One region of the Sphingomonas abietis genome, then DNA from elsewhere that is predicted to be linked to it. Evidence: riboswitches for the same ligand, from Rfam matches in the RefSeq annotation. Region 1 holds a riboswitch; each other region holds the start of a gene.
The links. Region 1 has a riboswitch for cobalamin ahead of PBT88_RS01975 (acyl-CoA thioesterase). Riboswitches for the same ligand answer to the same signal wherever they lie in the genome.
Positions count from the first base shown of each region.

Region 1 (4,546 bases):
CGGATCCGGAATGTTTCATGAACTTTCGGTCATGCGATCCGCGCGCGCCTTGGTGGCGGCGCAGCCGCTCTCTTCAGCGCAGCCAGTTCGCCAGAAGCGCGGCGGTCTCGTCGGGGATTTCCAGTGCGGGGAGGTGGCCGCAGCGCTTGAAGACATGCAGTTGCGCATTGGAGATGAGCGCGGCCATCTCTTCGGCATGATCGGGCGGCGTCACCTGATCGCTGTCCCCGACGGCGATGAGCGTCGGGACGCGGATGTCGGGCAGATCCGGGCGCGAATCAATCCGGTCGAGGATCGCGCGCTGCTGCCGCAGGAAGGCCGCTCCGCCCACCCGGCCGGCCATCGCGCGGAGGGTATCCGCGACCGGGCCGACGGTCTTTTCCGGATGGACCAGCGTATCCAGCAGCGCCCGCGTGATGCCGACGAACTTGCCGCGCGCCAGCGAGGACATGCCGGCGCGGCGGACGGCGGCGCGTTCGGGGGTGTCGGCCCGCGCGCTCGTGTCGATCAGCGCCAGCCGGGTGACGCGCTCGGGCGCCTGGCGCATGATTTCGAGCGCGACATAGCCGCCCATCGAGAGCGCGACCAACGCGAAGCGGTTCGGCGCCGATGCCAGCACCCGCCGCGCCATGGCGGCGATGCTGTCATCCAGGGTCAGGTCGGCGACCATCGGCGCGACGCTGCCCGCCAGCGTGTCGATCTGGGTCCGCCACAGGCTGGCGTCGCAGAGCAGGCCGGGGAGGAACACGGTCGGCGTCAGCATGTCCCGGGCTTCGATCATCTCGCCGATGTCGGGCTGGTCGAAGGGGCCGTCGAAGCCCTCGTCATGATGAGAGTGAACGAGGCCGAACGCTTCAAAATCAGTGAACATGCAATGTCTCCGGACACGCATGTGGCGCCGCCGTCGATATCTGTCTAATATCTCGAATCGGCGAACATGATATGTTTTGGAGATAGCGATGGAGTTGCGACATGTCCGCTATTTTCTGGCGGTCGCCGAGGAGGGGAATTTCACCCGCGCGGCCCGGCGGCTGGGCATCGGCCAGCCGCCGCTGAGCCAGCAGATCCGGGATCTGGAGGACGAGATCGGCACCCGGCTGTTCCATCGCATCCCACAGGGCGCGGAACTGACCGAGGCGGGCGAGGCCTTCTATGCCGGCGTCCGCAATTTTCCCGATCTGGCGCTGGCTGCGATCCACGGCGCGCAGCGCGCCGCTCGCGGCGAAATGGGGGCGCTGCGGGTGGGCTTCACCGGATCGGCGGCGTTCAATCCGATCGTGCCGAGCATCATCCGCGCCTATCGCCGCCGCTTTCCCGGCGTCGAGCTGACGCTGCGCGAAGGCAATTCGCTCGATCTCATCGCCTCGCTTCAGGAGGATCTGCTCGATGCGGCGTTCCTCCGCCCGGATGCCGTCGAACTCGACGGTCTGCACATCGACGTGCTCGACGAGGAGCCGATGGTGGCCGCTCTCCCATCGGCGCATCCCGCCGCGGCCCGCGGCGTGCTGGCGCTGTCGGAACTGGCCGGCGAGGCCTTCGTCCTGACCCCGCGCGACATGGGGCCGAGCATCTTCGATGCGGCGGTGGTGGCGTGTCGCACGGCGGGCTTCGAGCCGGAACTGGGCCAGTCGGCGCCGCAGATCGCGTCGGTTCTGGCGTTCGTCGCGGCGGAACTGGGGGTTTCGCTGGTGCCGGCGGCGATGCGGATGGTGATGATCCAGGGCGTGAGCTATTGCGAATTGAGCGATGTGCAGCCCATCGTCCGGATGGCGATCGCCTATCGACACAAGAGCCTGTCCCCCGCTGGCCGTCATTTCCTCTCCGAAGCGCGCAGCCATGCCCATGTGGTCGGGTGAAGTTGACCGGATGGCGCGCAACCGGACGGACGCGCTTGACGCAGGTGCGTGCGGTTGCGAAGGACGGGGCGTCGAGGTTCCTCATCCCATGGATGAGGCTAAGACGGGAAATCGGTGATGCACTCCGGTGCGGATTCCGGTGCTGCCCCCGCAACTGTAAGCGGTGAGCGACAACCCTGTTCGGTGTCACTGGTGCCGTGCGGCGCCGGGAAGGCCTGGGTGGTCGTGACGATCCGCAAGCCAGGAGACCTGCCTCCGACGCGATAACGACCACCGGCGGGGTGTCCGGTCTGGCCGCCGGACTATCGGCCTGCGCGGGGTGCCCGGCTGGCCGCGCGTCGGCGCCCGACCGCATTGCGCGAGCGAAGCGAGACCTATGGCGGTAGCAGGCGACGGCACATCGATCCAACTGATCGACATGGTTTTTCCGGGTGATACCAATCACCACGGCACATTGTTCGGCGGCGTCGCGTTGGCGCATATGGACAAGATCGCGTTTCTGGTCGCGGCCCGTCACGGCCGTGCGCCGTTCGTGACGGCATCGTCCGAGAAGATCGATTTCGCGGCGCCCGCCCACACCGGCGACATCATCGAGGCGAGCGGCCATGTCGTCCGCGTCGGGCGCAGTTCGATCGACATCGAGGTCGAGCTGATCGCCGAGGGCACGGTCAGCGCGGAACGCCGGCTCTGCACGCGGGGGACGTTCACGCTGGTCGCGGTCAAGGGCCCGGAGACGCGGTTGCCGCTGCCGCCGGTCGCGGCCCTCGCCGCCGCCGCCGATGGCCGGCTGCGCATGGTCGATATCGTCTTCCCGACCCAGACCAACCATTATGGCACGCTCTATGGCGGCGATGCGCTCAAGCTGATGGGCAAGGCGGCGTTCATCGCGGCGACCCGGTTCAGCCGCGCGGTGATCGTGATGGCGGCCTCCGATCGCATCGATTTCCGCTCGCCGATCCGCGAGGGCGAGATGATCGAGACGATCTCGGAGGTGCAGAAGGCCGGGCGCAGCTCGATCCGCATCGGGATCGAATTGTGGGCGGAGAATCTGCTGACCGGCGAACGCCGTCATGCGGCGACGGCGGCGTTCACGATGGTGTCGGTGGACGAGCATGGCCGCCCGACGCCGCACCACGCCTCCGTCGCGCAGGCCGTGTCGGCCGGCTGACCGGTGATCCCGATGGCGTGACGTCCCGGATCAGTTCGCCTGGGCCATGGCGACGATGTCGATCGGGTGGTTGTCGCGCCGCAATTCGGTGGTGATCAGCGGCACGCTCGCGCCGGCAGTGCCCAGGGCATCGCCCCGCGCCACGCGCTGGCCGACCTTCGCGTCGATCGCGGCAAGCCCGGTCACGGTGGTCGTCCAGCCGCCGCCATGGGCGATGATGACGACCTGGCCATAGCTGCGGAAGGGCTTGGCGAAGACGATCATACCCGCGGCCGGGGCCGTGACCCTGGCGCCCGGCGCGGTGGCCAGCGTCAGGCCGCGCGATCGCACGCCCGACGGGGCGACCTCGCCGAATCCGGTCGCGACCTCGCCCGATGCCGGAAGCGCATAGCGCGGCGGGCCATCGGCGCCGGGCAGGGCGTCGTCGGCGCCGGCCGGGCGCAGTTCGGGGCCGGGCAGCCTGGCGAGGCGGGCGCGCACGTCGCCGGCATTTTCCAGCGTCTGCATCCGGTCGGCGGCGTCGCGCGCTTCCTCGCCGAGACCGAGGGCATGCTGCCGTTCGTCGGCCGCCTGATCGGCGAGCCGTTGCGATCGGCGAAGGGCGGTCTGCTCGACCTTGCCGAGTTCGGCCTGCCGCTGGCCGAGCAGCGTCTGGCTGGCGGCGAGAGCGGCGATCGCCCGCTCGGCATCGCCGCGCAGCTGGGTCTGCCGGTCGAGATCGGCGCGCAGCCCGGCGGTGCGGGCCTGGATCACCGGCAGGGTATCGGCGAGCAGCAGCCGGATATGGACGATATCGTCGATCGAACCAGGCTGGGCGATGGCGAGCGCCGGCGGGCGGCGCGCCATCGTCTGCAAGGCGGCAACGAGGCTGAGGATCGGCCCCTGCTTGTCGCCGATCCGATCGCGTGCCGCCTGCTGAAGCGTGGCGATCAGCCGGATGCGCGCCCGGGCGGCGGCGATGTCGGCCTGCGCCGCCTGCACCTGCATCCCCAGCGCCGCCGCATGGGCGCGGGCGCGCCCGGCCTCGTCGCCGGCATCTTCCGCGGCCTGGCTGAGGGCGGCGGCATGGGCTTCGGCGGCGGCGGCGGCCTGCTTGGCGGCGAGCAGCGAGACGCGCGCATCATCGAGGCCGGGGGCCTGCGCGGTCGTCGCCAGTGCGGCGATCGCGGTCGCCGCCAGCAGGATCCGCCGCCGGTGCATCAGCCTTCGCGGTGATAGGGATGGCCGGCGAGGATGCTGGCTGCCCGCCACAATTGCTCGGCCAGCATCGCGCGCGCCATCATGTGCGGCCACGTCGCCTTGCCGAAGGCAAGCAGCAGATCGGCCTTGTCGCGCGTCTGCGCCTCATGGCCGTCTGCGGCGCCCAGCAGGAAACGCACTTCCCGCACGCCGTCGTCGCGCCAGCGGCCGAGGATCGCGGCGAGCTCGCGCGAGGGCAGGTCGCGCCCGGTCTCGTCAAGCACGACCAGCCGGGTGCCCGGCGCGACATCGGGCACGCGCCCGCCGACATCAGGCAGTTCGC
Region 1 is NZ_CP115174.1:395,928-400,473, forward strand. It holds gene PBT88_RS01965 (alpha/beta fold hydrolase) at 74-871, opposite strand; gene PBT88_RS01970 (LysR family transcriptional regulator) at 960-1,856, shown strand; cobalamin riboswitch at 1,915-2,127, shown strand; gene PBT88_RS01975 (acyl-CoA thioesterase) at 2,275-3,024, shown strand; gene PBT88_RS01980 (murein hydrolase activator EnvC family protein) at 3,055-4,224, opposite strand; gene PBT88_RS01985 (23S rRNA (pseudouridine(1915)-N(3))-methyltransferase RlmH) at 4,224-4,546, opposite strand, start outside.

Region 2 (4,546 bases), 1.6 Mb from region 1:
GACTTCTCGGGCTTGAGGTTCGGATTGCCGATGTAGATGCCGGCATAATAATCGAACAGCTCGCTGAAGCTCGGATCCTTGACGCCCGAGCCGACCGCGGCGTGGACGCGGGTGCCGGTGTCCAGCTTGTAGCTCGCCTGCACGCGATAGGTGGTGGGATCGCCGAAGCGGTTGTTCCAGTCGTGCCGCACCGAGGCGCCGATCGCGAGGCGATCGTGGACGGTCAGGTCATATTCGCCGACCAGGCCGACATTGGTGGTGTGCCGCCAGCCGAGGAAGGCGCCATATTGGGTGATGGTGGTGCGCTCGCTCTCGCGCTTGGCATCGACCGCGACGGTCGCGACCTGCTTGATGTCGTCGGTGCCGAAGTGGAAAGCGCCCTCGTAGCTGCCCTTGAGGCGACGGCCATGTGTGCCGTAGGTCGCGTCGATCGGCTGGCCCTCGCGCGGCGAATAGGTGTCCGCCACGTCGTAATCGGTGCGCTTGGTGTCGGCGATCTGGGCGGTCAGCGCATTGGTGAAGCGACCGTCGAGCAGGTCGAGCTGGCCGCGCACCAAACCGTAGATGCCGCGATAATGATAATGGGTGCCGGGCGAATCGACGGTGACGCCGCTCGCATCGGCATCATCGGTATCGGCATCGCTGTAATTGTAGCGGCCGACCGCGGTGATGTGGAAATTGGGCGCGACCGTCCAGATCGCCTTGCCGGAGGCGCCGACCTGATCGGCCCCGACATCGCGCGAGCCGCCCTCGGCGGTCGGATAACCGCGCGTGTGGAGCGCGGTGCCGGTGAAGGCGTAATCGAGATCGCCCTTCACCCCGGCGACGCGGGCCGCCCCGTCCACCGTGCCCATCGAGCCGCCCTCGGCGCGCAGCGAGACGCCGGGCGCCTCGGCACCGGTGCCGGTGATGTAGTTGATCACGCCGCCGATCGCGTCCGATCCATAGAGCGAGGATTGCTGGCCGCGCAGCACCTCCATGCGCGCGGCGGGATCGGCGAGGATCGTGCCGAAGTCGAACTCGCCGGTCGAGGGATCGGACACCTCGATGCCGTCGACCAGCACCATGGTCTGGTTCGCCTCGGCGCCGCGGATGCGGATCTGGGTCTGGCCGCCGATCGCGCCGGTACGGCTGACGTCGACGCCGGGCACGTCGCGCAGCGCATCCGACAGCACGCGGGTCTGGCGCTGTTCGAGCGCCTGGGCGTCGATCACCGTCACGGATGCGCCGAGCAGGTCGGTCGGGATCGCATCGCCGGAACGGGTCGCGGTGACGACGATCGTGTCGCCATTGGCATCGGTGCCGGGCAAGGCGGGATTGCTCTGCGCGTAGGCCGGCATGGCCGGCAGGGCGGCGCCGAGCGCGAGGATGGTGGCGATGGTCGTCTTCAAAATCTGTCCCCCGGGCGCTGAGCGACTTCGGGCGGGGGCTTCCGTCGCGGACGGCCGGCGCAAGGGACAGACGCGCGCCGGTGGCACCCCTCCCCCACAACCGATGCGGCCCCTGCCGCACACACGTCGCTCAGACGGGCAAACCGTGCCGTGGCTTCTCCCTGAGCCAAGGCAAGAGCGACCTCATCGCCGGCAGGTTTCCTGGCTCACGGGTCGTCGCACGATGCACGCCTTCCCAGGCCGTCAGGCCCAGTGGCCGGCCCGTCCGCGAGGACGGGGCCGAAGTGCATCGCGCTCTCCGCTTACAGTTGCAGGGACAGCCACGGAATAGGGCAGCGAACCACCCGCACCGCGTTCCCTATTAAGCCCCTCGCGGGGCACCGGCGCGATCACGGGGGATCGGCCGAAGCCCTTCCCCCTTGCGGCGGCCCTATACCGGGATTCGGCCGATCCGCCAGACAGAAAAGCTCAGGCGGGTTCACCGAGCCGCTGCTCCAGCCGCGCCTGCTCGTCGCGGATCGCATGGGGCACGCGATCGCCGAGCCTGGCGAGATCGCGCGCCGACAGGCTGGCCTCCTCGCGCCAGACATCCGCGTCCACCGCCAGCAGTTCGGCAAGCTTCGCGGGTTCGAGCGAAAGGCCGTCGAGATCGAGCGAGGCCGGCGCCGGCACCCGGCCGATCGGGGTATCGATCGCCTCCGCCTCGCCCTCGATGCGATCGACGATCCACTTGAGCACGCGGCTATTCTCGCCATAGCCCGGCCACAGGAACTTGCCGTCGGCGCCCTTGCGGAACCAGTTGACCAGATAGATGCGCGGCAGATGCCCCGGATTGGAGGCGGCCGAACGGCCCATCTTCAGCCAGTGCCCGAGATAATCGGCCATGTTGTAGCCGCAGAAGGGCAGCATCGCGAACGGATCGCGGCGCAATTCGCCGACCTTGCCCTCGGCCGCCGCGGTGCCCTCCGACGCGATGTTGGCGGCGAGATAGACGCCATGCTGCCAGTCGAACGCCTCGGTGACGAGCGGCACCGCGGTCGCCCGGCGCCCGCCGAACAGGATCGCCGAGATCGGTACGCCGGCCGGATCTTCCCATTCGTCGGCGATCGACGGGCATTGATCGGCCGGCGCCGTGAAACGGGCATTGGGATGCGCGGCGGGTTTGCCCGCGGCCGGATCCCAGCGCTGGCCTTGCCAGTCGATCATGCCGACGGCCGGCGGCGCATCGGTCAGCCCTTCCCACCAGACATCGCCGTCGTCGGTCAGCGCGGTATTGGTGAAGATGCAATTGGCGAACAGCGTATCGACCGCATTCCTATTGGTCTTGATCCCCGTCCCCGGCGCCACGCCGAAGAAACCGGCTTCCGGATTCACCGCATAGAGCCGGCCGTCCCTGCCGAAGCGCATCCAGGCGATGTCGTCACCGATCGTCTCGGCGGTCCAGCCCGGCACGGTCGGCTCCAGCATCGCCATGTTGGTCTTGCCGCACGCGCTCGGGAAGGCGGCGGCGACATAATGGACCTGCCGGGCGGGGCTGGTGAGCTTGAGGATCAGCATATGCTCGGCCAGCCAGCCGGCATCGCGCGCCATCACGCTGGCGATCCGGAGCGCGAAGCATTTCTTGCCGAGCAGCGCATTGCCGCCATAGCCCGAACCATAGGACCAGATTTCGCGCGTCTCGGGATAATGGACGATATATTTGTCGTCGTTGCACGGCCACGGCACATCCGCCTGCCCCGCCGCCAGCGGCATCCCGACGCTGTGGACGCAGCGGACGAAGAAGCCGTCGTCGCCCAGCATGTCGAGCGCCGGCTGCCCCATCCGCGTCATGATCTTCATCGAGACGACCACATAGGGACTGTCCGAAAGCTCGACGCCGATCGCGCTCTGCTCCGATCCGATCGGCCCCATGCAATAGGGCACCACATAGAGGGTGCGGCCCTTCATGCAGCCGTCGAACAGCGGATCGAGGGTGGCGCGCATCGCGGCCGGATCGCGCCAGTTGTTGGTCGCGCCGGCATCGGACTCGTCCTCCGAGCAGATGAAGGTCCGGCTCTCGACGCGGGCGACGTCGCGCGGATCGGAGCGGGCGTGGAAGCTGTTGGGGCGCCTGGCCGGATCGAGCCGCGTCAGCGTGCCGGCCTCGACCATAATCGCGGTCAGTTCGGCCCATTCCTCATCGGAGCCGTCGCACCAGCGGATCGCATCGGGCTTGGTCAGCGCCGCGATATCCTCGACCCAGGCGATCAGCGCGCGATGGTTGGTGGGGACCGGCGCTTCGGGCTCCGGGGTGTCGGCCTCTGGGGATTTGATCAGCGTCGCCATTCCGTGCTCCCGTTGCGGCACGCGAACGATGCGCCATGCCGGCCTGTACCGCGGCCGCAGAGCGCGCCAAAAGCGCGACTCTCGGCCGGAATGGAGCGGTTGTAACGACCGTGGACGGCGGCCGCCTCATGACAACGGTGGTAACGTCCGGCGCTTCTGGAACATCATCGGGAAAGTGCGGTTTCGCGCGGCTGTGGCCGCGCGAAGGTCAGCGTCCGATCGCGCGGATCGGCGGCAGTTCGATCGGCGCCGGCGGTGGGATCAGGCGCTGCACCGGCGCGCTGACCGTCGGCATCACGTCCCGCCGCTGATCCTTCAACAGGCGCGCCACACCCTCGGTGGTCAGCGGCCGGCTGAACAGGAAGCCCTGGATGCTGCTGCACCCCTGCGAACGCAGCGCCGCAAGCTGCTCCGAATCCTCGACCCCCTCGGCGGTCGTCTCCATGTCCAGCGCGCCGGCCAGATCGACGATCGCCCGCACGATCGCGGCCGCGCCGACATCGTCGGCGACGTTGATCACGAAGCTGCGGTCGATCTTGATCTTGTCGAACGGGAAGCTGCGCAGATAGCTGAGCGACGAATAGCCGGTGCCGAAGTCGTCCAGCGCGATCCGGCAGCCGAGCGCGTGCAGCTTGTGGAGCAGATCGAGGGTCGGGCCGCTGCCCTCGAGGAAGATCGACTCGGTGATCTCGATCTCGAGCCGGTGCGGATCGAGCCCCGAACGCGCCAGCGCCTGCACCACGATGTCGGCGAAACCGGAATTGCGGAACTGGATCGCCGAGACGTTGACCGCGACGCGCAGCGGGTCGGGCCAGCGGATCGCCTCGCGG
Region 2 is NZ_CP115174.1:3,185,986-3,190,531, forward strand. It holds gene PBT88_RS15060 (TonB-dependent receptor plug domain-containing protein) at 1-1,391, opposite strand, end outside; cobalamin riboswitch at 1,566-1,791, opposite strand; gene PBT88_RS15065 (phosphoenolpyruvate carboxykinase (GTP)) at 1,860-3,716, opposite strand; gene PBT88_RS15070 (putative bifunctional diguanylate cyclase/phosphodiesterase) at 3,925-4,546, opposite strand, start outside.
Region 2: linked by a shared signal. The riboswitch ahead of PBT88_RS15060 (TonB-dependent receptor plug domain-containing protein) and the one ahead of PBT88_RS01975 (acyl-CoA thioesterase) in region 1 are both predicted to bind cobalamin.

Region 3 (4,546 bases), 1.2 Mb from region 1:
TGTCGTTGAACTCCGAATAGCACATATGGGTGTGGATCTGGGTCTGCGACGCCACGCCGGAGGCGGTGATGCGGAAGCATTCCACCGCCCAGTCGAGATAATGCGCCCATTCGGCGCGGCGCAGCGGCAGGCCTTCGCGAAGCGCCGCCTCGTCGATCTGGATGATCCTGGCGCCGGCGGCTTCGAGATCGACCACCTCGTCGCGGATCGCGAGCGCGATCTGGCGGCAGGTCTGCGAGCGCGGCTGGTCGTCGCGCACGAACGACCATTGCAGGATCGTCACCGGCCCGGTGAGCATCCCCTTCATCGGCCGGTCGGTGAGGCTCTGCGCATAGGCCCACCAGTCGACCGTGATCGGCGTGGGGCGCGCGACATCGCCATAGATGATCGGCGGGCGGACGCAGCGCGAACCATAGCTCTGCACCCAGGCCGCCTTGGTGAAGGCGAAGCCGGCCAGCTGCTCGCCGAAATATTGCACCATGTCGTTGCGCTCGAACTCGCCATGGACGAGCACGTCGATGCCGATCTCCTCCTGCCAGCGGATCGCGCGTTCGGTTTCCTCGCGCAGGAAGCGCGTATAGCCGGCCTCGTCCAACTCGCCCTTGCCAAAAGCGGCGCGGGCCTTCCGCACCTCGGCGGTCTGCGGGAAGGAGCCGATCGTGGTGGTCGGCAGCGGCGGCAGGGCGAGGATCGCCTGCTGCTGGCGGATGCGCTCGGCGAACGGCGCCGCGCGTCGCGTCCAGTCGATATTGACCGTGGCGAGGCGGGCGCGGACGGCCGGATCGTTGGTCAGCGGCGACGTCCGGCGTGCGTGGATCGACGCGCGATTGGCGGCCAGCATGTAGGCGACGGCGCCGCGGCCCTCGTTCAGCGCCTTGGCGAGCAGCGCCAATTCCTCGATCTTCTGCACGGCGAAGGCGAGCCAGTCCTTCACCTGCGGATCGAGCTTGGTTTCCAGCGCGAGATCGATCGGGGTGTGGAGCAGCGAGCAGGAGGGCGCGATCAGCAGCTTGCGCCGCGCCTTGGCGATCGGCTCGAGCCGGTCGAGCAGGGCGGAGAGGTCGGCCTTCCAGATGTTGCGGCCATCGATCACGCCCAATGACAGCAGCAGGTCTTCGCGCGCACCGGCGAGTACGGCATCCAGCTGTTCGGGCGCGCGGACGAGATCGACGTGCAGGCCGGCGACCGGCAGGGCCAGCGTGGCGGCGAGATTGTCGCCGAGCGCGCCGAAATAGGTGGCCAGCATCAGCTTGAGGCCGGTCAGTTCGTTGGCGAAGCGATCATAGGCGGTGGCAAAGGCCGCGCGCTGGCGATCGTCGAGATCGAGGACGAGCGCCGGCTCGTCGATCTGCACCCAGTCGGCGCCTTCATTCTGCAGCTTGCGGAGCAGATCGACATAGACGGGCAGGATCGCCGGCAGCAGCGTCAGCGGATCGAAGCCCGGCTGCTTGGACTTGGCGAGCAGCAGGAAGGTGACCGGGCCAAGGATCACGGGGCGGGTGTGATGGCCGAGCGCCTTGGCCTCCCGGAACTCGTCGACCGCCTTGGTCGAGCTGAGCTGGAACGACTGGTTCGGCGTCACCTCCGGCACCATGTAGTGATAGTTGGTGTCGAACCACTTGGTCATTTCCTGCGCGGGAACGTCGGCGGCGGCGCCACCATGGCTATGGGCGCAGCCTGCCTCGTCCTGCGTCCCGGTCTGGAGGCCGCGGGCCATCGCGAAATAGATTTCCAGCGAATCCGCGGTGCCCAGCGCGCGATAGAGGGCGGGGATCGCGCCGACCATCACGCTGGCATCCAGCACCTGATCGTAGAAGGAGAAATCGCCGGAGGGCATGATGTCGAGGCCGAGCGCCGCCTGTCGCTCCCAGGTGGCGGCGCGCAGGCTGCGCGCGGTATCGAGCAGGGCGGCCTTGTCGGTCTTGCCGGCCCAATAGGCCTCGACGGCGGTCTTCAGTTCACGGCGGGCGCCGATGCGCGGAAAGCCGAGATTGGAAACGAGAACGGACATGATTCTTCTCCTTCGGCAAACCAGGATCGGCCTGCCGTTGTGGTCGTGACGGATGGTGAGAGGGGGCGCGGGCGCGCCGCGTCAGGCCGACGCGACGCGCCTGCGCATTCGGATCGGGTAGAAGGGGAGAGGGATCAGCATCGGCCTTGCACCACAATGAGGGCGGAAGGCCGAGCGGACATCGCGCGATATCGTCGACGCGTGCGAAGGCACGACGCCAGGCGCTGGTCGCGCGATCCACCGGAGGCACCCCCGTCCGAGGAACGTTATCGCGACGAGGCAGGTCTCCTGGCTCGCGGGTCAACACGCCGGCCCCGGTCTTCCCGGCGGACGGATCCGCCAGTGACACGATAAGGGGCCGCCGCTCACCGCTTACAGTTGCGGGGGCAGCGCCGGATTCCGCCCGAAGGCGCCACCGGCTTCCCGTCTTAGCCCCGCCGCCATCGCTGGAGCGGGGAACCTCGACGCGACGGGTTAGACACCGGCGCGGCGTGGCTGTCAATCGGGATATAAAGACATCCTTATGTCTTCATATCCCGATGAGGATTGCGTTGCGTGGGGCCGAAAGCGTCCCCTGTGGCCTATTGGCTGTTACCGGCTGCGTTCGCGTCATTGGCGGCTGACGAGGTGCGCGATGTCATGCCCACCGCATCGGCATCATCGCTCATCTGCTGATCCGCCGTCGGTTCGGGGGCGGGCTTGGGCTTGGCGACCACCGGCTTGGGCGGTGCGACCACGGGCTCGGGCGCAGGCGCGACCGGGAGGGGCGGCGGCGGCGCAGCCGGCTCCGTGGTCTGGTTTTCGGGTGGTGCTTCAGGAGTCTTGTGGCAGCCCGCGAGGAGCGTGATGCCGGCGAGCAGGATCAGCACGGAAGAGCGGATGGTCATGATGGTCCCGTTTCTCATTGGGCGGCGGTCATGGTCTTGGCGCGGTTGGCGCTGGTCGCCAGCCGATCGGCGAGTTGTCCGTCCCAGCCATAGGGATCGGCGAGGAAGGTCACCTTGCCGTCGGCATTGGCATAAGCTGTCCAGTAAAGCAGATAGACCGCGACCGGCATGTCGAGCCGGGCGCGCACCGTGTCGCCCTTGGCGAGCGCCGCGTCCACCGCGTCCGGCCCCCAGTCCGGCGTGGTATCGAGCATCGCCTTGGCGAGCTCGACCGGATGCGCCAGCCGCACGCAGCCATGGCTGGCCAGCCGGCTGTAGCGCCCGAAGGTGCTCTGCGAGGGGGTGTCGTGGAGATAGACGCCATAACTATTCTCGAAATCGAACTTCACCCGGCCGAGCGCGCTCTTCGATCCGGCCTGCTGCTGGAGCCGTGCGCCGCTGCCGGTGCCGATGACGCGGAAGCCGTGCGCCTTGAGATAGCCCGGATGCGCGCGCTCCTTGGGCCATAATTCCTTGGTGGCGATCGAGGTCGGCACGTTCCACGGCGGATTCAGCACGATGCTGTGGATCATCGAGGAGAGCATCGGCGTCTCGTCGCCGGGGCGGCCGGTCACAGCCCGCATCGACATCACCGGCTTGTCGGCATCGAACATGGTCAGCACCGCCGCGGCGATGTTCACCTGCACGCGATGCTGGGGCAGCTCCGCCGGCAGCCAGCGCCAGCGCTCCATATTGGCCTCGATCTGGCGGACGCGATCATGGGCGCTGACGTTGAGCGCGGCCAGGGTGGCGGCGCCGATCGTGCCGGTCGGCTCCAGCCCGTAGCGGCGCTGGGCGCGCTGGACCGCGGCGCTCAGGTCGTCGTCATAGCGGGCCGGCCCCTTGGGAAGCGCGCTATCCTCGATCGCGAGGCGACGGCGCAGCAGCGCGACGGCATCGCCGGTGGCGCCGGGCACGAGCCCGGTCGCATTCGGAACGGTCGGCCAGCCACCGCTCTGCTCGATCGAACGATAGCTGGTGAGCGCCTTCCGCAGCGTGTCGTAACCCGACCAGGGCGGCGGCAAGGAGGCGATCCACGCGGCCAGAGTATCGGCCTGCACGGCGGCGATGAAGCTGGCGCGCGGATCGTAGGCGGCAGGCTTCAGCCCCCAATTGCCGATGAAATCGGCATCGGCGAGGCGGCCATGATGGAGCGCGGACGCATAATCCAGCGCGGCGCGCACGATCGCATCCTGGTCGGCACTTGCCGGCGCTGCGCTGGTCTGGCCGTCCGCCGCGATCCCGTTGGCGGCAGCGTCGTCGAGCATGGTGCGCAGCTGATCCAGCTGCGCGGCGCTCAGGCGCGGTATGGCGATTGCCGCCGGGGGCGTCACCGCCGTCACCGGCGCGGCGACGGGCGGTGGTGGGGCGAGGGTGGGAATGGGCTGCGGCGCGGCGGCCAGCAAGGCGGGAGAAAGAAGCGCTGCCGACACGGCACGACGCGATACTGGCTTCACGGGCAATTCCCAATCGACAGGGCGTTCGTGCTTGAGCGCCCTTCCACTAAATCGCCCACCGGGCGGGATCAGGCAACCACTATCCCTTTGTCCGGAAGAGATAGGCGGCCGGCGCCGGCCGACATCGCGGCATGCTCATTCATGAACGGTGG
Region 3 is NZ_CP115174.1:1,579,696-1,584,241, forward strand. It holds gene metE (5-methyltetrahydropteroyltriglutamate--homocysteine S-methyltransferase) at 1-2,011, opposite strand, end outside; cobalamin riboswitch at 2,273-2,490, opposite strand; gene PBT88_RS07770 (hypothetical protein) at 2,593-2,898, opposite strand; gene PBT88_RS07775 (L,D-transpeptidase family protein) at 2,913-4,394, opposite strand.
Region 3: linked by a shared signal. The riboswitch ahead of metE (5-methyltetrahydropteroyltriglutamate--homocysteine S-methyltransferase) and the one ahead of PBT88_RS01975 (acyl-CoA thioesterase) in region 1 are both predicted to bind cobalamin.